DNA from 4 places in the Rhodoferax sp. LB1P47 genome. Region 4 is predicted to be linked to each of the others. Evidence: predicted binding sites of a transcription regulator. Region 4 holds the regulator's gene; each other region holds the start of a gene.
What was found. Region 4 encodes sigma-54, which starts transcription at its own class of promoters, with help from an activator protein. Its sites were predicted from a motif close to TGGCANGNAANCTGCTTT; they were not measured.
Positions count from the first base shown of each region.

Region 1: nirB (nitrite reductase large subunit NirB) is a predicted target of sigma-54. The motif match lies at 2,234-2,251, and genes of this name have one in related genera.
Region 2: AC0969_RS17240 (PEP-CTERM sorting domain-containing protein) is a predicted target of sigma-54. The motif match lies at 4,522-4,539, and genes of this name have one in related genera.
Region 3: AC0969_RS14635 (PEP-CTERM sorting domain-containing protein) is a predicted target of sigma-54. The motif match lies at 4,683-4,700, and genes of this name have one in related genera.

Region 1 covers NZ_JBWMAU010000001.1:299,624-306,592, reverse strand. The annotation lists gene hisA (1-(5-phosphoribosyl)-5-[(5-phosphoribosylamino)methylideneamino]imidazole-4-carboxamide isomerase) at 1-374, shown strand, start outside; gene AC0969_RS01455 (D-hexose-6-phosphate mutarotase) at 361-1,209, shown strand; gene hisF (imidazole glycerol phosphate synthase subunit HisF) at 1,246-2,049, shown strand; gene nirB (nitrite reductase large subunit NirB) at 2,496-5,027, shown strand; gene nirD (nitrite reductase small subunit NirD) at 5,038-5,385, shown strand; gene AC0969_RS01435 (nitrate- and nitrite sensing domain-containing protein) at 5,406-6,692, shown strand.
Region 2 covers NZ_JBWMAU010000019.1:41,491-48,459, forward strand. The annotation lists gene AC0969_RS17215 (cysteine hydrolase family protein) at 1-215, shown strand, start outside; gene AC0969_RS17220 (hypothetical protein) at 332-790, shown strand; gene AC0969_RS17225 (superoxide dismutase) at 813-1,424, shown strand; gene AC0969_RS17230 (ZIP family metal transporter) at 1,464-2,363, shown strand; gene mutL (DNA mismatch repair endonuclease MutL) at 2,519-4,393, shown strand; gene AC0969_RS17240 (PEP-CTERM sorting domain-containing protein) at 4,610-5,146, shown strand; gene AC0969_RS17245 (hypothetical protein) at 5,220-5,597, shown strand; gene AC0969_RS17250 (CapA family protein) at 5,597-6,559, shown strand; gene miaA (tRNA (adenosine(37)-N6)-dimethylallyltransferase MiaA) at 6,549-6,969, shown strand, end outside.
Region 3 covers NZ_JBWMAU010000013.1:49,542-56,510, reverse strand. The annotation lists gene phnE (phosphonate ABC transporter, permease protein PhnE) at 1-5, shown strand, start outside; gene AC0969_RS14660 (transposase domain-containing protein) at 101-949, shown strand; gene AC0969_RS14655 (organic hydroperoxide resistance protein) at 1,009-1,437, opposite strand; gene AC0969_RS14650 (MarR family winged helix-turn-helix transcriptional regulator) at 1,466-1,921, opposite strand; gene AC0969_RS14645 (3-hydroxybutyryl-CoA dehydrogenase) at 1,998-2,846, opposite strand; gene AC0969_RS14640 (GMC family oxidoreductase) at 2,960-4,570, shown strand; gene AC0969_RS14635 (PEP-CTERM sorting domain-containing protein) at 4,748-5,449, shown strand; gene AC0969_RS14630 (MATE family efflux transporter) at 5,673-6,969, shown strand, end outside.
Region 4 covers NZ_JBWMAU010000006.1:24,758-31,726, forward strand. The annotation lists gene AC0969_RS09035 (THUMP domain-containing class I SAM-dependent RNA methyltransferase) at 1-908, opposite strand, end outside; gene AC0969_RS09040 (RNA polymerase factor sigma-54) at 1,023-2,600, opposite strand; gene lptB (LPS export ABC transporter ATP-binding protein) at 2,608-3,372, opposite strand; gene lptA (lipopolysaccharide transport periplasmic protein LptA) at 3,369-3,983, opposite strand; gene AC0969_RS09055 (thiol:disulfide interchange protein DsbA/DsbL) at 4,092-4,745, opposite strand; gene AC0969_RS09060 (SPOR domain-containing protein) at 4,809-5,501, opposite strand; gene argS (arginine--tRNA ligase) at 5,510-6,969, opposite strand, start outside.

The DNA of each region.
Region 1 (6,969 bases), on a different contig from region 4:
GCCACATCATCGTCGGCCTGGATGCCAAAGACGGCAAGGTGGCCACCGACGGCTGGAGCAAGATCACTGGGCACGAAGTGGTGGATCTGGCCAAGAGGTTCCAGGACTACGGCGTGGAATCCTTCATCTACACCGACATTGGCCGCGACGGCATGCTCACCGGCATCAACATCGAAGCCACCGTCAAGCTGGCCCAGGCACTGCACACCCCGGTCATCGCCTCGGGTGGCCTCAGCAATATCGCCGACATCGAGCGCCTGCTGGAGGTGGAGGGCGAAGGCGTTGAAGGCGTGATCTGCGGCCGCGCCATCTACACCGGCGACCTCGACTTCACCTCGGCCCAAGAGCGCGCCGACAACTATGGCGATGTCTGAGTTGCAGGCCCGCCCCGAAGTCTTCCAAAACCAAGCCTGCCTGCGCCTGCAACTCGCCAATGGCGACGCAGTGCTGGTCGCGCTGCATGGCGCGCACGTGCTGTCCTGGACTAGCGGCGGGGTCGAGCGGCTCTACCTCAGCCCCGAAGCCGTGTTCGACGGCCAGACCGCCATCCGTGGCGGCGTGCCGATTTGCTTTCCGCAGTTCAATATGCGCGGCTCCTTGCCCAAACACGGCTTCGCCCGCACGTCGGCGTGGACGGAATCGGGTAGCGGCGAAGGCTGGCTAGAGCTGCAACTGCACAGCAGCCCCGCCACGCTGGCCCTCTGGCCGCACGCTTTCACCGCCACTCTGCGCATCGACCTGGCCCCCGCCGCACTAGAGCTGGGCTTTACGGTGCAGAACACCGGCGAGCAGCCGCTGGACTTCGCCCTGGCCTTGCACACCTACTTGCGGGTGCAAGACCTGCCCGGCCTGGATCTGCGCGGCTTGGCCGGACAGCCCTATTGGGACGATGTGGCCCAAACCGATCGGCTGGAAACCGACGTGGTGATTTTTGAAGGCGAGGTAGACCGCGTGTACCAAGCTGCAGCCGAGCCGCTGACCTTGGTAGATGGCCCCGTGCAACTGCGCATCGACCAAGGCCTGGAGCTGGCCGAGACGGTGGTGTGGAACCCCGGCCCGACCAAATGCGCGGCCATTGCCGATATGCCGTTTGATGGCTTCAAGCACATGGTCTGCGTGGAGGCGGCGCACGTCAATACGCCTATCACCCTGGCAGCGGGTGCCGAGTGGACCGGCTGGCAGCGCCTGATCGTTGTCATTCCCGATTAATTTCCGCCGACTAATCTCTTCTTTTTGGAAACCGCCATGCTGGCCAAACGCATCATCCCTTGCCTGGACGTGACCGGCGGCCGGGTTGTCAAAGGCATCAATTTTGTCGAGCTGCGCGATGCCGGTGACCCGGTAGAAATCGCCGCCCGTTACAACGACCAGGGCGCGGACGAGCTGACCTTTCTGGACATCACTGCCACCAGCGATGGCCGCGACCTGATCCTGCACATCATCGAAGCCGTGGCCTCGCAGGTCTTCATCCCGCTGACCGTGGGCGGCGGCGTGCGCACCGTGGAAGACGTGCGGCGGTTGCTCAACTCCGGGGCCGACAAAGTCAGCTTCAACTCGGCGGCCATCAGCAACCCGGAGGTGATCGAGGCCGCGTCCGCCAAATACGGCGCGCAGGCCATCGTGGTCGCCATTGATGCCAAGCGCCGCAGCGCGGAAGACGCGCAACGCTTAACGCCTGCGGGCGTGCCCATTGGCCCCGGCTGGGACGTGTACAGCCACGGTGGCCGCAAAAACACCGGCCTGGATGCCGTGGTCTGGGCCACCGAGATGGCGCGGCGCGGTGCGGGCGAAATTTTGCTCACCAGCATGGACCGCGACGGCACCAAATCCGGCTTCGACCTGGCCCTGACCCGCGCCGTGAGTGACGCCATCAGCGTGCCGGTGATTGCCTCTGGCGGCGTTGGCAACCTCGACCACCTGGCCGACGGCGTGAGCCTGGGCGGTGCCGACGCGGTGTTGGCCGCCAGCATCTTCCACTACGGCGAATACACCGTGGGCCAGGCCAAAGCGCGTATGGCCGAGCGTGGCATCCCCGTCCGCATTTCTTAAAGAAAATACGACTCTAGCGCATATAGGCTGTGCGCTAGTAGCTATCTAAAAAATAGCAACTGCATTTTTTGCGGTAAATGGAGGCTTTGGGGCTCCATGCCCCAAATTGGGGATGATTTGCACCGCAATGGGGTGTGCCCACCCTAGGGCCGCCAAAAGCCGCACGCTAGGCCGTGTGAATGGCTGGCATGGATACTGCTTGTTACTGATCGTCCGCCGGTAAAGCTGCCTGCGGAGTGATAGTTCCCTCCGCTAATGAAGGCGGAACCCCCCAACGATACAAGGCCCTTTGCTTTTAGGGGCCGATCGCCAGGTAGTTCCAACCCACACCCGTGGTTTCGCGGAGGGTGCGTTGCAGCGTATGTCTACGGCCCAAGCCGTGGCCCGCTGCGACGTACCTGCATCCTGCGGCGTGCCCCGGGCTAATTGCAGGATAAGCAAACATGATGAAAATAGTTTTAGTTGGCCACGGCATGGTGGGCCACAAGTTCCTTGAGAGTCTGGCCGAGACCGGCATGACCCACGTCGAGGTCACGGTGTTGTGCGAAGAGCCCCGTCCGGCTTACGACCGCGTGCACCTCTCCGAATTCTTTAGCGGCAAAACGGCCGACGACCTGTCTTTGGTCGAACCCGGCTTTTTCGAGCGCACCGGCTTTCAATTGCGCCTGGCCGCACGTGCGGCCTCGGTCGACCGTATCGCCAAAACCGTGACCACCCTGGAAGGTGAAGTGCTGGCCTACGACAAGCTGGTGCTGGCCACCGGCTCCAACCCCTTCGTGCCACCGCTGCCCGGGCGCGACCGCGAACACATCCACGTTTACCGCACCATCGAAGACCTGGAGGCCATGACGGCATCCGGTAAAAAGTCGAAAACCGGCGTGGTGGTGGGCGGCGGCCTGCTGGGCCTGGAATGCGCCAAGGCCTTGTGCGACATGGGCCTGGAAGCCCACGTGGTTGAATTTGCCCCCCGCTTGATGACCGTGCAGGTAGACGAAGGCGGTGGCCGTGTGTTGCGTGCCAAGATCGAAGAACTGGGCTTGCACGTACACACCGGGCGCAACACCCAAGAGATCACCGACGGTGCCACAGCCCGCCACCGCATGGTGTTTGCCGACGGCACGCACCTGGAGACCGACATGATCGTGTTCTCCGCCGGTATCCGCCCGCGTGACGACCTGGCCCGCCAATGCGCCCTGGCCATTGGTCCACGCGGTGGCGTGGTGATCGACAACGCCTGCCGCACCAGCGACCACGATGTCTACGCCATCGGCGAATGCGCTGCGTGGAACGAGCAGACCTTTGGCCTGGTAGCCCCAGGCTACGAGATGGCCCGCGTGGTGGCCCGCCAGATTGCAGGCGATGCCGATGCCGCTTTTACCGGTGCCGACATGAGCACCAAGCTCAAGCTGATGGGCGTGGACGTGGCCAGCATTGGCGACGCCCACGGCCGCACCCCCAAGAGCCGCAGCTGCCAGTACGTGGACGAGCTGCGCCAGATCTACAAAAAAATCGTCATCAGCGAAGACGGCAAGCAACTGCTGGGCGCGGTGCTGATTGGCGACGCGACCGAGTACGGCACGCTGCTGCAAATGGCGCTGAACGGCATCACACTGCCTGCTGATCCTGAATTTTTGATCTTCCCGTCCAGCGACGGTAAAGCCAAGCCTGGTCTGGGGGTGGAGGCGCTGCCCGACACCGCCCAGATCTGCTCCTGCAACAACGTCAGCAAGGCGGGCATCTGTGCCGCCGTGGGGGGGGGTGCTTGCACCATTGCCGAGATCAAGGCCTGTACCAAGGCCGGTGCCACCTGTGGCGGCTGCGTGCCCCTGGTCACCCAGGTGATGAAGTTCGAGATGAAACGCCTGGGCATGGCCGTCAACAACAACATCTGCGAGCACTTTGCGTACTCGCGCCAAGAGATCTACCACCTGGTGCGCGTGGGCAACATCCATAGCTTTGACGAGCTGATGGCCAAGCACGGCACCGGCCTGGGCTGCGACATCTGCAAGCCGGTGGCGGCCAGCGTGCTGGCATCCTGCTGGAACGAGTTTGTGCTGAAAAAAGACCTGGCCGGTCTGCAAGACAGCAACGACTACTACCTGGGCAACATCCAGAAAGACGGCACCTACTCGGTGGTGCCGCGCATGCCGGGTGGCGAGGTCACGCCCGACGGCCTGATCGCCGTGGGCCAGGTGGCCAAGAAGTACAACCTGTACACCAAGATCACCGGCGGCCAGCGGGTCGATTTGTTCGGCGCCCGCGTCGAGCAGTTGCCACCCATCTGGGAAGAGTTGATCGACGCGGGCTTCGAGTCGGGCCACGCCTACGGCAAGTCGCTGCGCACGGTGAAGAGCTGCGTGGGTTCGACCTGGTGCCGCTACGGCGTGGGCGACAGCGTCGGCCTGGCCGTGGAGCTGGAGCACCGCTACAAAGGCCTGCGTTCGCCGCACAAGATCAAGTTTGGCGTGTCGGGTTGCACCCGCGAATGCGCCGAAGCCCAGGGCAAGGACATCGGCATCATCGCCACCGAAAAGGGCTGGAACCTGTACATCTGTGGCAACGGCGGCATGAAGCCACGCCACGCCGAGCTGTTTGGCTCCGACATGTCCAAGGAAGACATGGTCCGCATGATCGACCGCGTGCTGATGTTCTACGTGCGCACCGCCGACCGCCTGCAACGCACCAGCACCTGGCGCGAAAACCTCGAAGGTGGCCTGGACTACCTGAAGGATGTGCTCATCCACGACAGCCTGGGCCTGTGTGCCGAGCTGGAAGCCCAGATGCAGCACGTGGCGGATACCTACCAGTGCGAGTGGAAAACGGCCGTGTCCGACCCCGAAACCCGCAAGCGTTTCCGCTCCTTCGTGAACAGCGACAAAAAGGACGAACACGTGATCTTTGTCGAAGAGCGCGGCCAGATCCGCCCCGCCAGTGCAGAAGAGCGCGAATCTGCCGTTTTGGCTGTTGAAACCGCATAAGGACACGCACATGACTAGCTTGCAAACCTGGACCGACATCTGCGCGGTCGATGACATCCTGCCCAGCACCGGCGTGTGCGCCTTGGTGGACAACCGGCACGTGGCGGTGTTTCGCCTTAACGCTGTCGATGGAAGCGACCAGTTCTTCGCCATCGACAACGTAGACCCCAAATCCGGTGCCAGCGTCTTGTCGCGCGGCCTGATGGGCAATTTGGGCGACCGTACCGTGGTGGCCTCGCCGCTGTACAAGAACCACTTCGACCTGCGCACCGGTGAGTGCCTGGAAGCGCCCGAGCAGTCGGTGCGCGCCCACAGCGTGCGGGCGGTTGCGGGACGCGTCAGCGTCGCCATCGCTTAAGCGAGGAGGGGGCCGCCCGCATGCCTGATCCGCAACCCCCCTTGTCGGTCGCGGCCTTGGTGCTGCGGGCCAAGCAAGTGGAAATCGATGCCGTGCGCCAGCTCGCCCGCCGGGCGGAACTGGTGGATGCCATCGGCCAGCTGATCCAGGGTTTGCAGCGTGAGCGCGGTGCGTCCAGCATCTACCTCGCGTCCAAGGCGCAGCGTTTTGCCGATATGCGCCGCAGCATCGTCGGTGAGGTCATCCCCCTGGAAATCCAGCTGCGCACGGTGTTTGCCGACCATATGGAACCGGCCCAGGGGGCTACGGCCAAGGCTCTGTCCCTGATGGCCTGGGCGCTGTTGGGCTTGGACGCGTTGGCCGCGCTGCGCAGCCAGATCGAACGCCAGGCGATGGGTGCCCACGACGCGATTGCGGCCTTCAGCCACCTGATCGCCGGTTTGATTGAGCTGGTGTTTCACGTCGCCGATGTGGCCGGGTTGCCCAGTGTTTCGCGGCTGCTGGTGGCCTTGCTGCACCTGGTGCAGGCCCAGGAAGAGGCGGGCCAGGAGCGTGCCGTGGGCGCGTTGATGTATGCCTCGGGCCAAGGTGGCGAGGTGCAGCAGCAGCGGGTGGTCCATTTGATCGAGGCACAGGAGCGCAGCCTGCGGGTGTTTGCCGAATTTGCCGAACCCGCATTGCGTGCCCGCTGGGAGCAACAGCAACTGGCCCCCAGCATTGCGCAACTGGAGCGTCTGCGCCGCACCCTGTGCATTGCCAAGCCCGGCGCGGCACTGGACAGCAAGCTTAGCGAGCCCTGGTTCGACGTATGCACCGACCGCATCAACGCCCTGTGGCAGTTGCAGGTGGAACTGGTCACCAGCCTGCGCCAGGATTGCGCGGCGCGCATTCTGGAGGCCCAGCAAGATTTGCAAGACTCCAAAGGCCTGCTGCGCCGCCTGCGCGACAACCCGCCGCAGCGCACGCATGCGGTAGACCGATTTTTTGACACTGAGGCCGCCACCGCGCCAGAACCCTTGGCCCATCCCGGTAGCGCATCGCCCGCACTGTTCGATCTGCTGCAGGCCCAATCCGCCCGCATGGCCAGCATGGAGGCCGAGCTGGAAGCCGCCCGCCGCGCCCTGCACGAACGCAAGGTGATCGAACGCGCCAAAGGCGTACTGATGGCCCGCCTAGGCATGAACGAAGAGGCGGCCTTTCGGGTGCTGCAAAAAACCTCGATGGACCAAAACCGCCGCCTGCTAGACGTGGCCGAAGCCACGCTGTCGCTGCCGGATCTGGCCTTTGCGCCGCCAGGGCGGTGCTAGGTTTTGCTCTAATTTATGTAGCTGCTTGCGCAGGTGCTACCTGCGCTAGAGGCTTATTTCTTATAAATTACAGAAGAGCCCCACCCCGACCCTCCCCAGGCGGGGGAGGGAGAAAGAAGGGATGCAATAAGCACCCCTGACCCCTGCCCGCCCCAGGGCAAGCGCAGCAACGCCCCTTCGTGAACTGCGCAGGACTGGCTCCGCCAGACTGCTGTAGTTGCCCCCTGCAAGGGGGTGGGCGAAAAGCGCTTGCGCTGTAGCCTAGGGGTGTGCCAAG
Region 2 (6,969 bases), on a different contig from region 4:
TGCTGCTGATCGCCGGCGAAGCCAGCAGCCACTGCGTGCGCGCCACCACCGAGGACATCGTGGCGCATCTGGCCCGCCACAAACCCCAGCGCATCGTGCTGCTGACCAACTGCATGGGACCGGTGGCGGGTTTCCAGGCCCAGCACGACGCGTTCTTTAGCAGCATGCAAGCGCAAGGCTTGGAACTAGCCACCAGCACCCGCATTCAGCTATAGATATAGATATATTAAATACGAACGGTTATCATTTGATGGCCTGAATACGCAGAACTCCATTCACCGCAAAGGGCCCGGTGTCGCATCCAGCGGCCCCTGCACTATGGATGTTTTGCATGACCCCTTCTTTTGCGCCAAGCCGCACACCGCGCGCGCCGCACACCACCAGCCTTGCCCAATGGGAGCGCGTGGCCCAGCGCGGCATCCATGCCATCCAGACCGGGCAGCCCGAACTGGCGCTGTTCAGCTTTCAGCAGGCCCTGGCCATCGCCCAAGACCTGCTTCTGGACGACTGCCACGCGAACCCCAAACATAGCGACGACTGCCTAGCCGCACTGGTGGTCACCCAGCACAACCTGGCCGACCTGTACATCCAGGTCCACCTGCCCGCGCAAGCCGTACTGCACCTGTGCCAAGCCCACCGCACGGCACTGGAATGGGCCCACCACACCGCCTGGCGGCACAGCCGCGAAACCCACGCCGCCCTGCTGCTGTACCAGCGCACCTGGGGGCCACACCCCGCCATCACCGCGCTGCTCACGGCCAGCAGCCATCCCGTCGGCCGCTGGCACTGATTTTTTAACCCGGAGACTTCCCATGCCCCACACCCTGCCCGCCCTGCCCTACGCCTATGGCGCACTGGAGCCGCATATCGACACCCAGACCATGCAGATCCACCACACCAAGCACCACCAGGCCTACATCACCTACCTGAACGCCGCCATCGACGGCACGCCCTATGCCGACCTGCCGGTGGAAGCGCTGGTAGCCCGCATCGACATCCTGCCCGAAGCCCTGCGCCCGGTGGTACGCAACCACGGCGGCGGCCACGCCAACCACAGCCTGTTCTGGCGCGTGATGTCGCCCAGCGGCGGCGGCCAGCCCACGGGCGCGCTGGCCGAGGCCATCACCGCCGACCTGGGCGGATTTGAGGCCTTCAAAGAAGCCTTCACCAAGGCCGCCCTGACCCGCTTCGGCAGCGGCTGGGCCTGGCTCAGTGTGACCCCGCAAGGCACGCTGGTGGTAGAGAGCAGCGGCAACCAAGACAGCCCGCTGATGCACGGCAACACCCCCATCCTGGGGCTGGACGTGTGGGAACACGCCTACTACCTGCTCTACCAAAACCGCCGCCCCGACTACATCGCCGCCTTCTACAACGTGGTGGACTGGGCCGAAGTGGCCCAACGCTTCCAGGCCGCGCGCGCTTGATACCCGCCGTGGAGCCCTGCCATGAACACCCCCGAAACCATGTGGCGCAGCAACGGTAAAGACCCGCTGTTCTTGCTACGGCTGCTGCGCAAACTGCTCGGCATCGGCATTGCGCTGCTGGGTGCGGGCGTGCTGGCCAGCCACTTCTGGCACTACTGCCTGGCCCACCCGCTGGTGCTGAACGCGCTGATCGGCGGCTCCATCGCGGCGCTGGCCACCGCTTTGGGCACGCTGCCGGTGCTGTTTTCACAGCATTTGTCCGACCGCGCCCAAGACACTCTGTTTGGCTTTGGTGCCGGGGTGATGCTGGCGGCCTGCGCGTTCTCGCTCATCATCCCCGGCTTGGCCGCAGCCCGCGCCGCCGGTGCCGGGAGCTGGGCGGCAGGCAGCACCATCGGCGGGGCCATCCTGCTGGGCGGGGCCATGCTGCTGGCCATGGAAAAGCTGCTGCCCCACGAGCACTTCATCAAAGGCGTGGAAGGCCGCCCCTCGCACGTGCTGCGCCGCACCTGGCTGTTTGTGTTTGCCATCACCCTGCACAACCTGCCCGAGGGCCTGGCGATTGGCGTGGGCTTTGCGGCCACCGACCCGCTGCGCGCCACCGCGCTGGCCACCGGCATCGCCATCCAGGACGTGCCCGAGGGCCTGGTGGTCGCCGTGGCACTGCTGGCCGCCGGGTACACACGCGGCTTTGCGGTGCTGCTGGGCATGCTGTCGGGTCTGGTGGAGCCGCTGGGCGCGGTACTGGGCGCGGTTGCCATCAGCCAGTCGGCCAGCCTGCTGCCCTGGGGCCTGGGCTTTGCCGCCGGGGCCATGCTGTTCGTCATCAGCCACGAAATCATCCCCGAGTCGCACCGCAAAGGCCATGAAGCCTGGGCCACCGGCGGGTTGATGCTGGGCTTTGTGCTGATGATGGTGCTGGACACCGCCTTGGCGTAAATGCACCCTGCCTTCCTCCCTCCCCGCCGGGGGAGGGCCGGGGTGGGGGCCTGCCTTATTTATATGTTTTAGGCCTCTAGCGCATATACCACCTTCGCAAGTAGCTATTTAATTCATAGCAAACCACCTACCGCCACGCAACCTAAAATCACCGGGTGAACGCCCCCATCCCTACCCCTCCCCGCCCTGAGCCCCCTCCTCGCCGCGCCATCCGCGAGCTGCCCGATGAACTCATCAGCCAAATCGCCGCTGGCGAAGTGGTCGAGCGCCCCGCCTCGGTGGTGCGCGAGCTGGTCGATAACGCGCTGGATGCCGGGGCCACGCAGGTCACCCTGCGCCTGCTGGCCGGGGGCGTGCGGCTGATTGCGGTGGAAGACGACGGCGGCGGCATCCCGATGGAAGAGCTGCCCATCGCCCTCAAACGCCACGCCACCAGCAAAATCCGCGACCTGCGCGAGCTGGAATCGGTGGGCACGATGGGCTTTCGGGGTGAGGCGCTGGCTGCTATCAACTCCATAGCTGACATGGCAATATCTTCTAGGGCTAGCGGCCAAGCCAGCGCCTTTTTGCTGGATGGCCGCAGCGGCGAACTCAAGCCCGTGGCCCGCAGCACCGGCACCACGGTGGAGGTGAAAGAGCTGTTCTTCAGCACCCCGGCGCGGCGCAAATTTCTCAAGACCGATGCCACCGAACTGGCCCACTGCATCGAGGCCGTGCGACGCCACGCCCTGGCCCGGCCCGACGTGGGCTTTGCCATCTGGCACGAGGGCAAGCTGGTCGAACAATGGCGTGCCTGCCCTGCCCCCAACAACATCGACGCCATCAGCGAACGCCTGCGCGACGTGCTGGGCGACGACTTCAAAGACAAATCGGTGGCGGTGGACTACCTGAGCAGCATGCGCGATGACGGTGGCCAAGCGGTGCGCGTGTGGGGCCGGGTGGGCATACCCGACGCCGCCCGCGCCCGGCCCGACCAGCAATTTGCCTACGTGAACGGCCGCTTTGTGCGCGACAAGGTCATCACCCACGCCGCCCGCAGCGCCTACGAAGACGTGCTGCACGGCCAGCGCCAGCCGATCTACGCGCTGTATGTAGAAATCGACCCGACGCGGGTGGACGTAAACGTGCACCCCACCAAGATCGAAGTGCGCTTTCGCGACAGCCGCGAAGTGCACCAGGCCGTGCGCCGCGCGGTGGACGCCGCCCTGGCGGCTCCGCGTGCGGCAGCGGCACTGGCAGCCCCGGCATCGACTGCACCTGCGTCCGAAATATTTAAAGAAAATAGGCCGCTAGCGCATATGCTACCTGCGCAAGCAGCTATGCAATTTATAGCGCCCATCAGCACACACCGCGTGTCGGACATGGAGGCGCTGTGGCCGATCCAGCCCGCAGCCGCCGTGCGCCCAGCAGAACCCGCGCCCGCGCAGCCCTTGCCCGCCACCGAAGTCTGGCCCCTGGGCCGCGCCATCGCCCAGCTGCAAGGCATCTACATCCTGGCCGAAAACGCGCAGGGCCTGGTGATTGTGGACATGCACGCCGCCCACGAACGCATCGTCTACGAGCGGCTAAAAACCCAAATGGTGGATACCCGCATCACCAGCCAGCCACTGCTGATCCCGGTGACCTTTGCCGCCACGCCGCAAGAGGTGGCCACCGCCGAAGCCCACTTCGACACCCTGGCCACGCTGGGCCTGGAGATCACCCCGTTCTCGCCCAAAACCCTGGCCGTGCGGGCCGTGCCGACCACCCTGGTACAAGGCAACGCCACCGAGCTGGCCCGCAGCGTGCTGGCCGAACTGGCCCAGCACGAAGCCAGCACCGTGATCCAGCGCGCCCAGAACGAACTGCTGGGCACGATGGCCTGCCACGGCGCGGTGCGGGCGAACCGCCGTTTGACGATGGAGGAAATGAACGCCCTGCTGCGCCAGATGGAAACCACCGACCGCTCCGACCAGTGCAACCACGGGCGGCCCACCTGGCGGCAGATCAGCATCAAGGAGCTGGACGCCTTGTTCATGCGCGGGCGTTAAAAAGCCCTTGCGGCAACGCCCCCTGCAACTGTAAATACCCGGATGCAGGCGGGCAATTTATGTCGGATTTTTTTACATTCAATTTGTAAGAAGTCTGTAACACATTGATTTAAAAAGAGTCCGCCCCTTGGCACGCTTTCTGCTTTTTACAAATTGTTGCAATAATTATTGCAGCAAGTTCACTACCAAAGTGACTTCCATCCATCGCAGGAAAAAATGATCAAGTCCATCCGTTCCATCGCCATGACCCTGGCACTCGTGTCTGGCTTTTGCGCACAAGCCACGCCCGTCACCTACAACTTCTCGGAAACGGTTACAGGCACCGGCGGCGTTATCACGGGCACGTTTACCGGCGAAGCCAATGGCAACCTCATCACCAACCTGAGCAATGTGTCCGTCAGCTACAACGGCACCGCGTTTCTCGGCACGCTGTTTACGGCGGCATTTAGCAACAACAACATCGGCTGGTATGACGGTGCCGTAGCTTCATTTGACGGCACAGAAAATAACTTTCTGTTCATCAACTCCGACATCTTGAATGGTGACTACAGCTATACCGACTACATCTATTCCATCGCAGGCCACCTCAGCGTCGTAGCTTCTGAAAATCAAGGCATTAGCACTCAATTTATCGCCAGCGACTGGTCGGTCACCGCCGCCAACGCCGTACCCGAGCCAGAAAGCCTGGCCTTGGTGGGCTTAGGCTTGGTGGGCATGTGGGTGGTACGCCGCAAAAATCGCATCCAGGCATAAAGCCCCACACCCTAAAAACAACCGCCTTCGGGCGGTTTTTTTATTTCCAAAAACATTGATAGACAATCTGTCCATGAAACGATTGCTACTCTTGGCCGCACTCACCGGCAACCTCGCCCAGGCCGACACCGTGGCCTGCCATGTCAGCTACGGCGGGGAAACCGAGGTCATTAGCGCCCAGCCCACCGCCACGCCTTACACCGTAGCGCCGGTGTCCATCGGCTCGTACTTTATGTTCCGCCTGGTGGTTGAGCGCAACCACGCCATCAAGCTCTACACCTACGCCGACCGCGAGCCGCCGCAAGGCGCGGTGCTGCTGCACCAGGCCGACTACCTGTATCCACCCACTCCATCCTCTGGAAATGGCCGCTACGGCTTCACCGGGCTGCAACGCGTGTATGAGCCCATCCGCGACGGCGAACTCTATTACTGGTGTGGCTGGACAAAATGATGAAAAACACCCTGCTGACCGCGCTGCTGTGCCTACCTTTGCTGGCCCACAGCGCCCCCCCGTCCATAGAAATTATCTTTGGCGGCGACGTGATGCTGGACGACGGCCCGGGCCGCCTGATCGCGGCGGGCGGCGACCCGTTGGCCCCGATTGCAGAAATTTTAAAAAGTGCCGACGTGGCCATTGGCAACCTGGAAACCTCCATCGCCCGCCCCACCTCCGGCACGCCGCTGGACAACAAGATCTACACCTTCCGCGCTGCGCCCAACACCGTCAACGTATTGAAAGGCCGCTTCCACGCGATGTCGGTGGCCAACAACCACAGCGGCGACTTTGGCCGCGAGGCCTTCATGGAAACGCTAGGCCACCTGCGCACGGCGGGCATTGCGGCCTTTGGCGGCGGTGCCAACCTCACCGAGGCGCACAAGCCGTACTGGATTGAAAAAAACGGCATCCGCATCGCCGTGCTGGGCTACGACGAATTCAAGCCCCGCTCCTTCGAGGCCGGGGCCACCTGGCCCGGCGTGGCCTGGAGCGAAGACAGCCACGTGGTGGCCGATATCCGCGCCGCCCGCGCCGCCGGAGCCGATGTGGTGATTCCGTTCATGCACTGGGGTTGGGAGAACGAGCCAGGGCCCAACCAGCGGCAACGCGACCTGGCCAAACTGATGGTGCAAGCCGGGGCCGATGCCGTGGTGGGCGGCCACCCACACGTTACCCAGGGGGCCGACCTGGTGCTAGGCAAGCCGGTCATCTGGAGCCTGGGCAACCTGGTGTTTGACGGTTTTGAGTCACCTCCGGCCAAGCTGGGCTGGCTGCTGCGCATGACGGTGGACAAACGCGGCATCCGCAGCTGGAGCACAGTGGCGGTGCGCATGGACGCCGATGGCACCCCCACGCCCGACCCCGCCACCCGCACGCCCTGCGGCGCACGCGGCAAGGCACTGCGCCATGCCTGCTGAACGCCTGCCCCGCTGCATCGCCCTGGCGGGCCCCACGGCATCTGGCAAAACCGCAGCTGCCCTGGCCATTGCACAACGCTGGCCGGTGGAAATCATCAGCGTCGATTCGGCCCTGGTCTACCGGGGCATGGACATCGGCACCGCCAAACCCAGCGCCGCCGAGCTGGACCAGGCGCCGCACCACCTGATCAACATCCGCGACCCGTTGCAAGCCTACAGCGCCGCCGAATTTGTGGCGGATGCCGAGCGCCTGCTGCATGAGATCACCGCCCGGGGCCACCTGCCGCTGCTGGTGGGCGGCACCATGCTGTACTTCAAGGCGCTGTTTGACGGCATCGACCCCATGCCGGGTGCCGACACGGCCCTGCGCGCCGCCATCGAGGCCGAGGCCGCTGTGGCTGGTTGGCCCG
Region 3 (6,969 bases), on a different contig from region 4:
GCTAGTCGTCTGGACACGCCTGCCACGTAGAAAAGCCCTCCGGCTGGAGCAATGCCAGTCAGTTAAGCCCCGAGGCGATCTGATCCAGTAAAAAGGGAACGTGTTCAACACGTTCCCTTTGAGCCTATTTGAAAGCGCCCTGCGCGAGACCCTTGAGCGAGTTCCCGATCGGCTTGAGGAACTCAGCGCGTTGATAGACCCGGCCTGGATTGCGCAGGCACTTGCGGCCAGCGGCAAGGCCTTGATCCGGCGGCGCAAGCTGCCTGCCGAGCATGCGGTGTGGCTGGTCATTGGACTGGCGCTGTTTCGAGATCGGCCGCTGTGGCAGGTGGTGCAGCAGCTGGATTTGAGCCTGGACGGACAAGCGCTGCCCGCGCCGAGTGCCAGCGTACAGGCCCGTCAGCGCCTGGGCGAAGAGCCCCTGGCCGAACTATTCGACCTGCTCACCCAGGCCTGGAGTCGAGCAGCGGTGAATCCACAGCAACCCCTGCGCGTGCTGGCCGTGGACGGGGTGGTCTGGTCGGTTCCGGATAGCCCGCAGAATCGAGCGGATTTGGGCAGCTGTAGCAACCAGCATGGCTCCTCGCCTTGGCCGCAGATCCGCGCCACCTGCCTGATGGACACCCACAGCCATGAATTGCTCGACACCAAGCTCGGCGCCATGGACTGCGGCGAATTGACGCTGGCAGCGCAGCTGCGGGGCGAAGACCATTCGCTCACCCTGTTCGACCGGGCGTACTTCTCTGCCGCGTTCTTGCCAGGCGGGCGAGCCGGTGCTGCGCAGCAAGCAGCCCGCGCTGGTGCGCCAGGAGCTGTGGGGCGTGTTGATCGCCTACACGCAGTCCCGACACTTCGTGCTACCGCCTCGTCGCACCGAGCGCAGCTTCCCCCGTGTCGTCAAAAAACGCGCTTCCAAATTCCCAACGAAAAAAATGCCAGTCAGCGTTAACTGACTGGCATTGCGCCGATGCGGGCTTTTCTACGTGGGGCTAACTTTCACATTAAGGCTTACGCAATAACCAATTCGACTTCGATGTTGCCACGGGTGGCGTTGGAGTAGGGGCACACGCCGTGGGCGGTGTCGACCAAATCCTGGGCCACAGCGCGGTCCATGCCGGGCAGGTTGATGACCAGCTTGGCGGCAATGCCGAAGCCTGCGGGGATGGGGCCGATGTCTACCGATGCGTCGATGGATGCATCCGCAGGGATAGCAATCTTCTTCATGCCCGCCACGTGCTTCATCGCACCCATAAAGCAGGCCGAGTAGCCTGCGGCAAACAATTGCTCGGGGTTGGTGCCGGTGCCTGCGCCGCCCATTTCTTTGGGGGGCGAGAGCTTGACCGCCAGCAGGCCGTCGTTGCTAGCCGATTGGCCGTCGCGGCCGCCGGTGGTGTGGGCGTGGGCGGTGTAGATCACTTTGTCGAGTTTGGTAGGCATGGTGCTTCCTTGGGTTGAAAAGAGGATGTCAGGCGGTCGTCGTCATACGTTCACGCAGTGCCTGGACTTGCTGCGTGAGAGAAAGAATTTCGGGCAACGTGCACTGGGTGGCGCTAAGGATGCAGGGCGGCACTTTGGTGGCTTCGGTCTTGAGGCTGCGGCCCGCCGATGTCAGGGTGATGAACACCCGGCGCTCGTCTTGCACATCGCGTTGGCGGCTGATCCAGCCTGCGGTTTCCATGCGCTTGAGCAGCGGGGTCAACGTGCCGGAGTCAAGGTACAGGCGCTCGCCCAGCTCGGACACCATCAGCCCGTCGCGCTCCCACAGCACCAGCATCGCCAGGTACTGCGGGTAGGTGAGCCCCAGGGTTTTGAGCAGTGGCTTATACAGCTTGGTCATGGCCAGCGACGCGGAATACAGCGCAAAGCAGAGCTGGTTGTCCAGCTGCAAGGACTGGTCGGCGGTGAAGGTTTTGGTTGGCATGGGTTGAATTATAGTACGCAATTAAATTTTGTACAATTTAGTTTATTGACGCACCGAAGTGCGCCGTTGGTTCGGCTTAGTAGGTATACACGCCCTGCCCCGTCTTGCGCCCCAACCGGCCTGCCGCCACCAGCTCTTTCAACAGCGGGCAGGGGCGGTATTTGCTGTCGCCGAATTCGGTCAAGAACACCTCCATCACCGCCAAACACACGTCCAGCCCGATCATGTCGGCCAGGGCCAGCGGACCGATGGGCTGGTTGCAGCCCAGTTTCATGCCCGCGTCGATGTCTTCCGCCGTGGCCACGCCCTCGGCCAGCACGAACAGCGCCTCGTTGACCATCGGCATCAGGATGCGGTTGACCACGAAGCCGGGGCCGTTCTTCACGGTGATGGGGGTTTTGCCCAGCACTGCCGCCATCGCGTGTACCGCGTCATGCGTGGCATCGCTGGTTTGCAGGCCCCGGATGATCTCCACCAGCGCCATCAACGGCACGGGGTTGAAGAAATGCATGCCGATGCAGCGGTCGGGCCGCTTGGTGACGGCCGCCAGCTTGGTGATGGAGATCGACGAGGTGTTCGAGGCAATCAGCACTTCGGGGGCCAGCAGCGCGTCTAGCTGCTGCACGATCTTGACCTTGAGGGCGTAGTTTTCGGTGGCGGCTTCGATGACCAGCTGGACGGATGTGAAGTCGTCGTACTGGGTGGAGCCTTTAATGCGGCCCAGGATGGTGGCCTTATCCTCAAACGAGAGCTTGTCTTTTTTGATCAACCGGTCCAGGCTGCCCGCGATGGTGGCCAGGCCCTTGGCCACCGCCTCGTCGCTGATGTCCACCATCACCACCTGCAAGCCCGCCGCTGCGCAGGTCTGCGCGATGCCGTTGCCCATGGTGCCTGCGCCGACGATGCCGACGGTCTCTATTTTCAAAATGCTGCTGCTCATTGGGGACTCCAGGCGGTAAAAATGAGTGGGAGGTGCGGTAAGGTCGCTCTGCAACAAACATCATAAAGCGGTCATCCGCGTCTCTCCTTACAGCCCTTATGTTCGACTACATCATCATCGGCGCAGGCGCAGCGGGCTGCGTGCTGGCCGGGCGGCTCAGTGAAGATCCATCCATTCACGTAGCCCTGCTGGAATCCGGCCCCAGCGACCACAGCGCCCTGGTGCAGTGCCCCTCGGGCATCGCGCTGCTGGCGCGCACCGGCCAAGTGCACTGGCGCTTCCACACTGTGCCGCAACCGGGGCTGAACGGACGCTGCGGCTACCAGCCCCGGGGCCGGGTGCTGGGCGGCAGCAGCTCCGTCAATGCGATGGTCTACACGCGCGGCCAGCCTGCGGATTTCGACTTCTGGGCGGCCCAGGGCAACCCCGGCTGGGGTTATGCCGATGTGCTGCCGTATTTCAAAAAGGCCGAGCGCAATAGCCGGGGTGCGGATGCCTGGCACGGGGCCGACGGCCCGCTGCACGTCACCGATCTGCCAAGCCCCAACCCTGCCAGCCAGGCCTTTGTACAGGCTGCCATGCAGGCCGGGTTTGCCGCCAACAGCGACTTCAACGGCGCAGGCCAAGAGGGCGTGGGCCTGTACCAGGTAATGCAAAAAGACGGCGAGCGCTGTAGCGCAGCCAAGGCCTACCTCACGCCCCACCTGGCGCGGCCTAATTTGCAGGTGTTTACCGGGGCCCATACCACCCGCATCCTGACCCAAAACCGCCGCGCCGTGGGCGTGGAATTCATGCAGGACGGACTGTTGAAACAGCTGCGCACCCAGGGTGAGGTGCTGCTGTGCGCCGGGGCCTTGCAGTCGCCGCAGCTGCTGATGCTGTCCGGCATTGGCGACCACGCGCAGCTGCTGGCCAATGGCATCGCCACCGTGCACCACCTGCCCGGCGTGGGCCAGCATCTGCACGACCATGTGGACGTGGTGCAGGTGGTGAAAACCGCGCAGTCGCAGGATGTATGGGGCATATCCCCTGGCGGCATCGCCCGCATCGCCCAGGGCGTGCGGGACTGGCGGCGCGACCGCAGTGGCCTGCTGACCAGCAACCTGGCCGAAGCCGGGGGCTTCCTCAAAAGCCAGCCCGACGAGCCCCAACCCGACCTGCAACTGCACTTTGTACCCGCCCAACTGGCCGACCATGGCCGCAAGACGCTGTGGGGCCACGGCTACTCGGTGCACATCTGCGTGCTGCAACCGGCCAGCCGGGGCAGCGTGCGCCTGAACGGCAAAGACCCGTTGGCCCCGCCCCGGATCGACCCCAACTTTCTGGGCGCATTGGAAGATATGGAACGGCTGCGGCGCGGGTTCCATCAGGTACGGCGCATCTGCGCCCAGCCCGCACTGGCAGCCTGGGGCGGGCGCGAGCGTTCGGCCCAGGCCCAAAGCGACGTAGCACTGGAACTTTTTCTGCGCGAGACCGCCGACACGGTGTACCACCCGGTGGGCAGTTGCCGCATGGGCCCTGGGGGAAATGGGGAACACCAGGATGTAGTGGATGCCCGCCTGCGGGTCCACGGCATGGCCGGGCTGCGGGTGGTGGACGCGTCCATCATGCCGCGCATCGTCAGCGCCAACACCACGGCGGCCACCACCATGCTGGCTGAAAAGGCCGCAGATATGTTGCGCGAGGATGCGCTGCCTAGGTCGGGGTGAAGGTCAAAAACTGTGACTTATTTCCGTCCGATGTGTCGGTATTAATTACAACTTGTTACTGCTTCGTTACTTATTTTTCTAAATACCCATTGGAAACAATAACTTACATTTGTGGCACATTGTTTGCTATTTGTTACATGTTCCCCGTGTTCCAAATTTACATATATAAAAACCCCCATGAAATTTCGCAATCTCTTCGGCATGCTGGCTTTGGCTTTGACAACCTTCTCGGCATCCGCTACGCCCTGGACCAGTACCGACAGCTTTGGTTACACCGGTACCACCACTAGCTACGACCAGCGCAACATGGCTGGTGCCACCAACATCGTGAGTGGTGACGACGACGCAGCGTCCAATGTGGCCTTGCCGTTTAGCTTCAACTTTTTTGGCAACAGCTACAACTCCCTGTGGGTGTCCACCAACGGCTTGGTGGGCTTTTCGTCCAGCAATGCAGGGGCCTATTGCTGCAACGGCACGGCCCCTGGCATGTCGAACAGCATTTCCCTGGGTTGGATGGACTGGATCACCAGCGTAACGGCAGTCACCTCCGGTGCAGTTGGTTCCCGCGAATTCATCCTGAACTGGAGCGGCAGCGAATATGGCAACGGCAGCGGCGGCATCAATGCCCAGATGATCCTGCACGAAGGCAGCAACGACATCGAATTCCAGTTCACCAACCTGGTGAATGCAGGCCACTCCCTGTTCATCGGCATCACCGATATTGCAACCACCGACTACCTGCAATATGTGGGCAACAACCTGCGCCAAGTGGGCTTGCTGGCCAGCACCAACAACGTGCCCGAGCCCGCCTCGCTGCTGTTGGTCGGTATGGCTCTGGTCGGCATGGTGGCGGCCCGCAAGCGTCAAAAGCAAGCCTGATCGCCTGCCAACTTGCATGGACTCGGGTGCAGAGCACCCCGACCTTTGAAAGTTGTTTTACGTGAATGGGGAACAAAAAAAGGGTGCTTAGGGCACCCTTTTTTGTACGCTATTTTTCTTGCAGCAGGTGCCTATACAGAGCGGGGGCTGCTCTATCATGGCTATACGCCATCGTCTGGGCAGCGCGTTGCGCCCCGGTGTGTGTCCCCTATTTGCACGCCCCATGCACCTCCCAGAACGCCCCCGGCTCAACGCCATCGCTGGCCCCATCTTTGGCGAATTCTTGCTCGGTTACACCGTCATCATTGCCGGGCTGTGGCTGGCCTCGCACACGTCAGACGGTGCGGCCGGCAGCCTGGGGCTGGCCAACCAGGTGCTGGAAACGCTGTACGTCATCTTCCGGGTGCTGGCCATCGGCATGGGCGTGGTGATTACCCAACTACTGGGCGGCCAGCAGGTGGAACAGGTGCGGCGCACCGCGCTGGCGGGCCTGGGAGCGTGTACCTGGGCGGGGCTGCTGGTGGTGGCTGTGCTGGTGCTGGGCAACGACTGGATTCTGGATGTGCTGAACGCCCCCGCAGAAATCTTGCCGCTGGCCGGACCCTACATCCAGCTACTGGCCCCGGCCGCGCTGCTGGACGGCTACAACCTCACCATGGCCGCCATCCTGCGGGCGCATCTGCATGTGCGCGATTCGCTCAAGGTGATGGTGGTGATGCACTGCACCCACCTGGCGCTGGCCGTGCCGCTGATGCTAGGCGTGGGCCCGTGGGAAGGGCTGGGCCTGTACGGTTTTGCGGTGGCGCTGCTGGTCAGCCGCGCCGTGGGCCTGGGGCTGCACCTGGTGCTGTGGCGCAAGCGCATGGCCCTGGTGCCCACCGCCCGCCACTGGTGGGTGCTGCAATGGCGCGTGCTGGGGCCGGTGCTGCGCATCGGCGTACCGGGGGCCAGTGCCGAGCTGGGCTACCGCGCCGCCTTCATGGTGTCGCTGGCCGGGGCTGCACGGCTGGGCGTGGTGGCACTGGCCACCCATGCCTATACCTTGCAACTGCTGCGTTACGTGCTGCTGATCAGCCTGGCGATTGGTTGGGCCTGCGAAATCATGGTTGGGCGGCTGGTGGGCGCGGGCCAGTTCAGCCAGGCGCATGCGCTGGTGCGCAAGGGTCTGCGCAATGGGCTGATGGCCTCGGGCAGCATGGCCGTACTGGCGGCGCTGGCAGCTCCGTGGCTGATGCGCGTATTCACCAAAGACCCGCAGGTGATTGATGCGGCGCAAACCCTGCTGTGGATTGCCGTGCTGCTGGAGAGTGGCCGGGCTTTCAACCTGATCGTCACGGGCGCACTGCGGGCCACCGGCGATGTGATCTACCCGGTGGCCGCCAGCCTGGGCTCGTTCGCGCTGGTGCTGGGCTGCGGCTCGTACTTTCTGGGCCACCGCTTCGGCCTGCCCGGCATCTTCATCGCCTACGCCGCCGACGAATGGGTGCGCGGCCTGCTGATGTGGGCGCGCTGGCACTGGC
Region 4 (6,969 bases):
ATCACGCCGGATGGCGCTGGGGGCATACGCTGCAAGGCATCGCCACCCCGGAATTCGACCACGCCCGTGACCCCCGCGCGCTCGGCGTTGCGGGTGGCGAAATCGACCATGCGGTGGGCCACATCGCTGCCAAAAATCTGCGTCTCCGGCTCGTGCTCGGCCTCGGCCGCCTGGTCTTGGATGGCCGACCACACATGGGGCTGGAACGGCAGCAGTTTCTCGAAACCAAAGCGGCGCAGGCTGCCCGGGGCGATGTTGCAGGCGATCTGCGCGGCCTCGATGGCAATGGTGCCGCTGCCGCAGCAGGGGTCGTAGAAGGGCGTGGTGCCGTCCCAGCCGCTGGCGGCAATCATGGCGGCGGCCAGGGTTTCTTTCAGCGGGGCATCGCCCTTGTCTTCGCGCCAGCCGCGTTTGAACAGCGCGTCGCCCGAGGTGTCGATGTAGATGGTGGCGTGCTCGGTGGTCAGGTGCAGGTAGATGCGGGCATCGGGCCACTGCACGTTCACATCGGGGCGTACGCCGGTCTTAAAACGGAAGCGGTCGGCCACCGCGTCCTTGACCTTCAGGGCAGCAAAGTTCAGCGAGGTCAGCGGGCTGTGCTGCGCAGTGACTTCCACCTTGAAGCTCTGGCTGGGCGTGAACCAAATCTCCCAGGCCACGTTGCTCGCCGCCTCGTACAGGTCTTGCTCCGTGCGGTAGGGCGTGCTGGACAGTTCGATCAGCACCCGCTGCGCCAGGCGGCTGTGCAAATTGAGCCGCATCGCGTCGCGCCACGACGAGCGCACCAGCACGCCACCCCGGTGCGAGCGCAAATCCTCGCCCTGCAAGCCCGTAATTGCGTGTACCTCTTCGGCCAGCAGCTCTTCCACGCCAGCGGCGCAGGGTAAAAATAATTGGAGTTGGTTCATGGGATCGGTGCCAAAGTGGGACGCGGAGCGGGTCCGCTGGGAGGCGTGGAGTATCCCATAGGGGGCGCCAGGAGCGCTTTGGCGCTGGCACAGCACACGCCGATCGGATGCCCGTTACAGCGCCTTGCGCAAATTCGTCGGCGCAATCCGCAGGGCTTCGCGGTATTTGGCGACCGTGCGGCGGGCGCATTCAATGCCTTGCTCTTTCAGCATGTCCGACAACTGGCTGTCGCTCAACGGTTTTTTCAGATCTTCGGAGGCGACGAACTGCTTGATCAGAGCGCGCACCGCCGTACTGGAGGCGTTGCCGCCGGTCTCGGTGCCGAGCGACGAGCCGAAGAAGTATTTCAGCTCAAACGTGCCGTACGGCGTGGCCATGTACTTGGCGGTGGTGACGCGGCTGATGGTGGATTCGTGCAGGCCCAGCTCGTCGGCAATCTCGCGCAGCACCAGCGGGCGCATGGCCAGCGCACCGTGGCTGAAGAAGTTCTTTTGCCGCTCCACGATGGCGTTGCTGACCCGCAGGATGGTGTCGAAGCGCTGCTGGATGTTCTTGATGAACCAGCGGGCTTCTTGCAGGCGCTGCTGGAGTGCGGCGTTGTTCGAGGAGTCCTTACCACCGCCCTTGTGCAGGCGCAGCGCGTTGGCATAGATGTCGTGCACCCGCAAGCGCGGCATCACCTCGGGGTTCAGCGCCACCCGAAACTTGGTATTGGCGCCACGCCCCACTTTGGCAACAATCACGTCGGGCACCACGATGTTGCGCTCCACGTCCACAAAGCGGCGGCCGGGCTTGGGCTCCAGCCGGGCAATCATGGCAATCGCGGCTTTGATGTCGGCATCACTGGCGTGGCACAGCTGGCACAGGCGCTTCACATCGCGCCGGGCCAGCAGGTCCATCGGCTGGCGGCAGATGCGCAGCGCGGTTTTGCGCACCGGGTCGTCGCCCAGGGTGGCCTTCAAAGCCTTGAGTTGCAGCAGCAGGCATTCGCCCAGATGGGTTGCCCCCACCCCCGGCGGTTCCAGGCTTTGCAACAGGCCCAGAGCGACGGTGAAGCGGTGTACCAGTTCCTCCTGCGCTTCCGAGTCGCCACCCGACAGGCCTTGGGCCAGGGTGGCCAGGTCGTCTTCCAGGTAGCCGTCGTCGTTCAGCGATTCGATCAAAAAGCGCAGCGCCGCCTGGTCCACCTCGCCCAGGCGCAACGCCAAGGCCTGGCGGTGCAGAAAGCTGGTCAGCGACTCCTGGTTGCGGGCCAGCTCGGTGGCATCGGCCTCGCCTTCTTCGCCCAGGTTGTTGTGGCGGGCGGGTGCGTCGCCGCCCCACTCGCTGTCGTCGGGCCTGATCTCAGAGCTGCCGTCGCCGTCCCAGCTGGTGTCGTCGCCACCGGTGAGTGGGGTTTCAGAGTCATTTGAGGCTTCAGCGCTGGATTCACCTGCGTATTCAGCTACAGAAGTAGGAGCAGACTCGGTTTCGCGGTCACCCGCGCTGACGGGGGTGTCGGACTGGGCCAAACCAAACTCTTCGCGCGGCGCGTCGTCCAGGTTGCGCTCCAGAAACGGGTTATCGTCCAGCATCTGGTCCACTTCCTGGCTGAGTTCCAGGGTGGACAGCTGCAAAAGACGGATGGACTGTTGTAACTGGGGCGTGAGCGCCAGGTGCTGGGAAACGCGTAGGGAGAGGCCTTGCTTCATCGTGCGATCACATACGGAAGTGCTCGCCGAGGTAGACGCGCCGCACATCGGCGTTGTCGACGATCTCGGACGGCGTACCTTCGGCCAGCACGTTGCCGTCGCTGATGATGTAGGCGTGGTCGCAAATACCCAGGGTTTCGCGCACGTTGTGGTCGGTGATCAACACACCAATGCCGCGCGACTTCAGGAAGCCGATGATGCGCTGGATCTCGATCACCGCAATCGGGTCGATACCGGCAAACGGTTCGTCCAGCAGGATGAAGCGCGGCTGGGTGGCCAGGGCGCGGGCAATCTCGACCCGGCGGCGCTCGCCCCCGGACAGGGCCATCGCCGAGGAGTCGCGCAGGTGTTCGACCCGCAGGTCTTCCAGCAAGGCGGTGAGGCGGGCTTCGATCACCGGTTTGGTCAGCGACTTGCCCTGCTCGTCGTGTTGCAGCTCCAGCACGGCGCGCACGTTTTCTTCCACCGTGAGCTTGCGGAAAATCGAGGCCTCTTGCGGCAAATAGCTCAGGCCCAGGCGCGAACGGCGGTGGATCGGCATGTGCTCAACCGGCTGGCCGTCGATGGAAATGCTGCCGCCATCGGCCCGCACCAGGCCCACAATCATGTAGAACGAGGTGGTTTTACCTGCGCCGTTGGGGCCCAGCAGCCCGACCACTTCGCCTTTTTTGACCGCCAGGGTCACGTCTTTGACGACTTTACGGCTGCCGTAGGCTTTTTGCAGATGGCGGGCTTCCAGGCGGCTTTCTGCCACGGCAACCGGGCCGCTCACTTCTGCGCGCCCTCTAGCGTGGTACTGGAGCGCAGCGCGGGGCTGGTGGCGCTGGCAGCAGCGGCTGGGGCCGTCACCTTGGGGGTCAACATGGCACGAACCCGGCCGTTCTGGCCGCCAGGGTCGTTGGCGGAGTTGCCGTTGTCTACGGTAAATACGTCGGTGGTGTTGTCATACACGATGACCCCGCCGGTGACTTCGTCGTTGACCTTGCTACCCAGCAAGCGGCGCATCACGGCACGCTTGATGAAACGCACGTTGTCCAGCTTGCTGTTGTAGAGGATGGTTTCGCCCTCGCCTTCGATGTATTCATCCACACCGTCGCGCTTTTGCTTGAAGTAGGCCAGCTTGCCGGGCTCGGCGGTCACGATGCCGGTCTGGTTGCCCTCGGCATCCTGGCGCACATCCACCCGCCCGCCCCGGATGACGATACTGCCCTTGCTCATCACCACGCGGCCGGTGAACACATTGGTTTGCTTCAGATCGTCGTAGCGCATGGCATCGGATTCGATGTTCATGGGCTTGAGGCGATCGGCTTTTTCAGCCCAGGCAGAACCGCCCGCACAGGCGCACAGCAGCAAGAATAGGAGGGTGGGGTAGGCTTTTTTCATAGAGGCACGAATCTTGCAAATGATTGTACCGGTCGTGCCGTGGTCGATTTGATTCGCCCAGAAAAAAGCCCGCAAAAGCGGGCCTCGGTTCAGCAGCAACCGGCGACTTCAGGTTTTCTGCTGTGCCACCAAGTAGTCCACGATCGTCAGGCCGCGCTCCATCGACTGGGCTTGCGTGCCGTCGGTGTAGAAACGTCCGGCCACACCCATTGCCGGCACACCGGCCACGTTGTAGGCCTGCTGCAATTGCGCGGCTTTACGCACCTTGGTGGTCACCGAGAACGAGTTGTAGGTTTCCACGAACTTGGCTTTGTCCAGGCCCTGCTTGGCGGCCCAGTCGATCACCAGATTGTCTTTGTCGAGCTTTTGGCGCTCAACATGGATGGCATTGAACACTTTGCTGTGCAGCGCCTCTAGCTGGCCCATCGCCTCCAGCGTGTAGTAGAGCTTTTGCGGCGGGATGAAACTGTCCTGGAACACCACCGGCACGCGACGGAAAGCCACGTTCTTGGGCAGCTTCTTGAGCCAGGCGGACAGCGCAGGCTCAAACGCAAAGCAATGCGAGCAGGCATACCAGAAGAACTCGATCACCTCCACCTTGCCCGCCGGGGCTTCGGTGGGCGCAGGCTTGTCCAGCACCAGGTAGTCGGTGCCCGCCACGGGCGGTTTGCCCTGGGCGAATGCGCTGCCGATGGGCGAAATAGCCAGGGCCGATCCGGTCAGCACACTGGCTGAGGTCAGCGAAAACTCACGACGTTTCATTGCAAATCACTCCTTGTGGGGGGTCAGAGGGGGGCTTGAGGCAAAAAGTTCAGCACCACAGCATCAACGCTGCACGCGCACCAGGGTGGTGTCGCCTCCGGCGTTTTCCAGCTTGTCTTTGGCGCGCTCGGCATCGTCACGCTTGGCGTACGGCCCCATGCGGACGCGGTAGACCGTGCGGCCCGCCTGTTCGCGCTCGGTCACCCGTGCCTCCATACCCATCATGGCCAGCTTGGCACGCTGGGCTTCGGCGTCTTCGGTGCTGCGAAAGGCTCCGGCCTGCACAAAGTACTCGAAAGGCTCGGCGGTAGGGGCCAGCACCGGGGCCGTGGTGGGGGTGGCCTTGGCCTTGGCTTTGGCCAAATCGCCCAAGGGGTCGGCGCTGGTGGCGGGCTTGGGCTCGGGTTTGGGGGTGAGCGGCTTGGAGGCCGCCGACGCCGGAGGGGTCGCGGGCAGGGGCGCGGGGGCCACCACCAGGGGTTCCGGCTCGGGCGCTGCCTCGGGCATGGCGATCGGCGCGGGGGCCACGGGGCGCACCGGGTTTTTGCCATGCAGCGGGGTATTGGGGTCCCAGTCTTTGTTCTTCTGGCTTTCGGCCGCGTCGTGGTCGGCGCTGTTGGCCTGGGTTTTTCCGTTCATGAAGGGCACCGGCACTTTGGTGACGTACACCGCCACCGCCAGCGCCGACCCCAGGCCCACCACCACCCCGACGATGAAGCCGATGATGGTGCCGCCGGTTTGCTTTTGTTTTTTCATACGCTCAATTACATTTTTTCAGGGGCACTCACCCCGAGCACCGCCAAACCATTGTGTAGTACCTGGGCGCATGCGGCGACCAGGGCCAGGCGGGCCCGTTTGAGCACTTCGTCGTCCACCAGCACGCGCTCTGCGTCGTAGTAGCTATGCAGGTTGGCGGCCAGTTCGCGCAGGTAGAAGGTCACGTCGTGCGGGGCGAAGGTTTCGGTCGCACTGGTCAACATTTCGGGATACTTGGCCAGTTGCAGCATCAGGGTTTGGGCCTGCGGCACCAGCAGGCTGGACAGGTCCACGCCTTGCAGGCTGGCCACATCGCCAGCCCAGTCGCGCAGCATTTTGCAGATGCGGGCATGGGCGTACTGCACGTAGTAGACCGGGTTGTCGTTGTTCTTGGCCAGCGCCAGGTCGATGTCGAAGGTGTATTCGGTATCGGGCTTGCGGCTCAGCAGGAAAAAGCGCACGGCATCTTTGCTGGTCCAGTCGATCACGTCACGCAGGGTGACGTAGCTGCCAGCGCGCTTGCTGATCTTGACCTCTTCACCGCCCTTGACCACCCGCACCATCGTGTGCAGCACGTAGTCGGGGTAGCCCAGTGGAATGCCCACGTTGGCGGCCTGCAAACCGGCGCGCACGCGGGCGATGGTGCCGTGGTGGTCGGTGCCCTGGATGTTGACCACCTTGGTGAAGCCGCGCTGCCATTTGGCGATGTGGTAGGCCACATCCGGCACAAAGTAGGTGTAGCTGCCGTCGGTCTTGCGCATCACACGGTTTTTGTCGTCACCGTAGTCGGTGGACTGCAGCCACAGCGCGCCGTCTTGCTCATAGGTCTTGCCTGCGTCTTGCAGCAACTGCACGGTGGCATCGACCCGTCCGCTGGTGTACAGACTGGTTTCGAGGTAGAAATTGTCGAACTTCACCTGGAAGGCCTGCAAATCCAGATCCTGCTCGCGGCGCAGATAGGCCACGGCAAATTCACGGATCGAGTTCAAGTCAGCTATGTCCCCGGAGGCGGTGACTTCACGGTCGTCGGCTTTGACAGACTTTTGGGCCAAGAAGTCGTTGGCAATGTCGGCGATGTACTCACCGTTGTAGAAATTCTTGCTAACCGGGTTGTCGGGATCGGTGGGCCAGCAGGTATCGCCCGGCTTAAAACCTTGGGCGCGCAGTTGCGTGCTGGTGGCCAGGGTGCCGATCTGCACGCCTGCGTCGTTGTAATAAAACTCGCGGTACACGTCCCAGCCCTGGGTGGCGTACAGGTTGCAGATCGCGTCGCCCAAAGCCGCCTGGCGGCCGTGGCCTACGTGCAGCGGGCCGGTGGGGTTGGCCGAAACAAACTCCACCAGGATGCGCTGGCCGTTGCTGGGCTGCACGCCGAAGCGGGCCCCGGCGGCCAGCACTTCGCGCACGATTTCCTGCTTGGCAGCGGGTTTGAGTTTGATGTTGATGAAGCCCGGTCCGGCGATGTCGA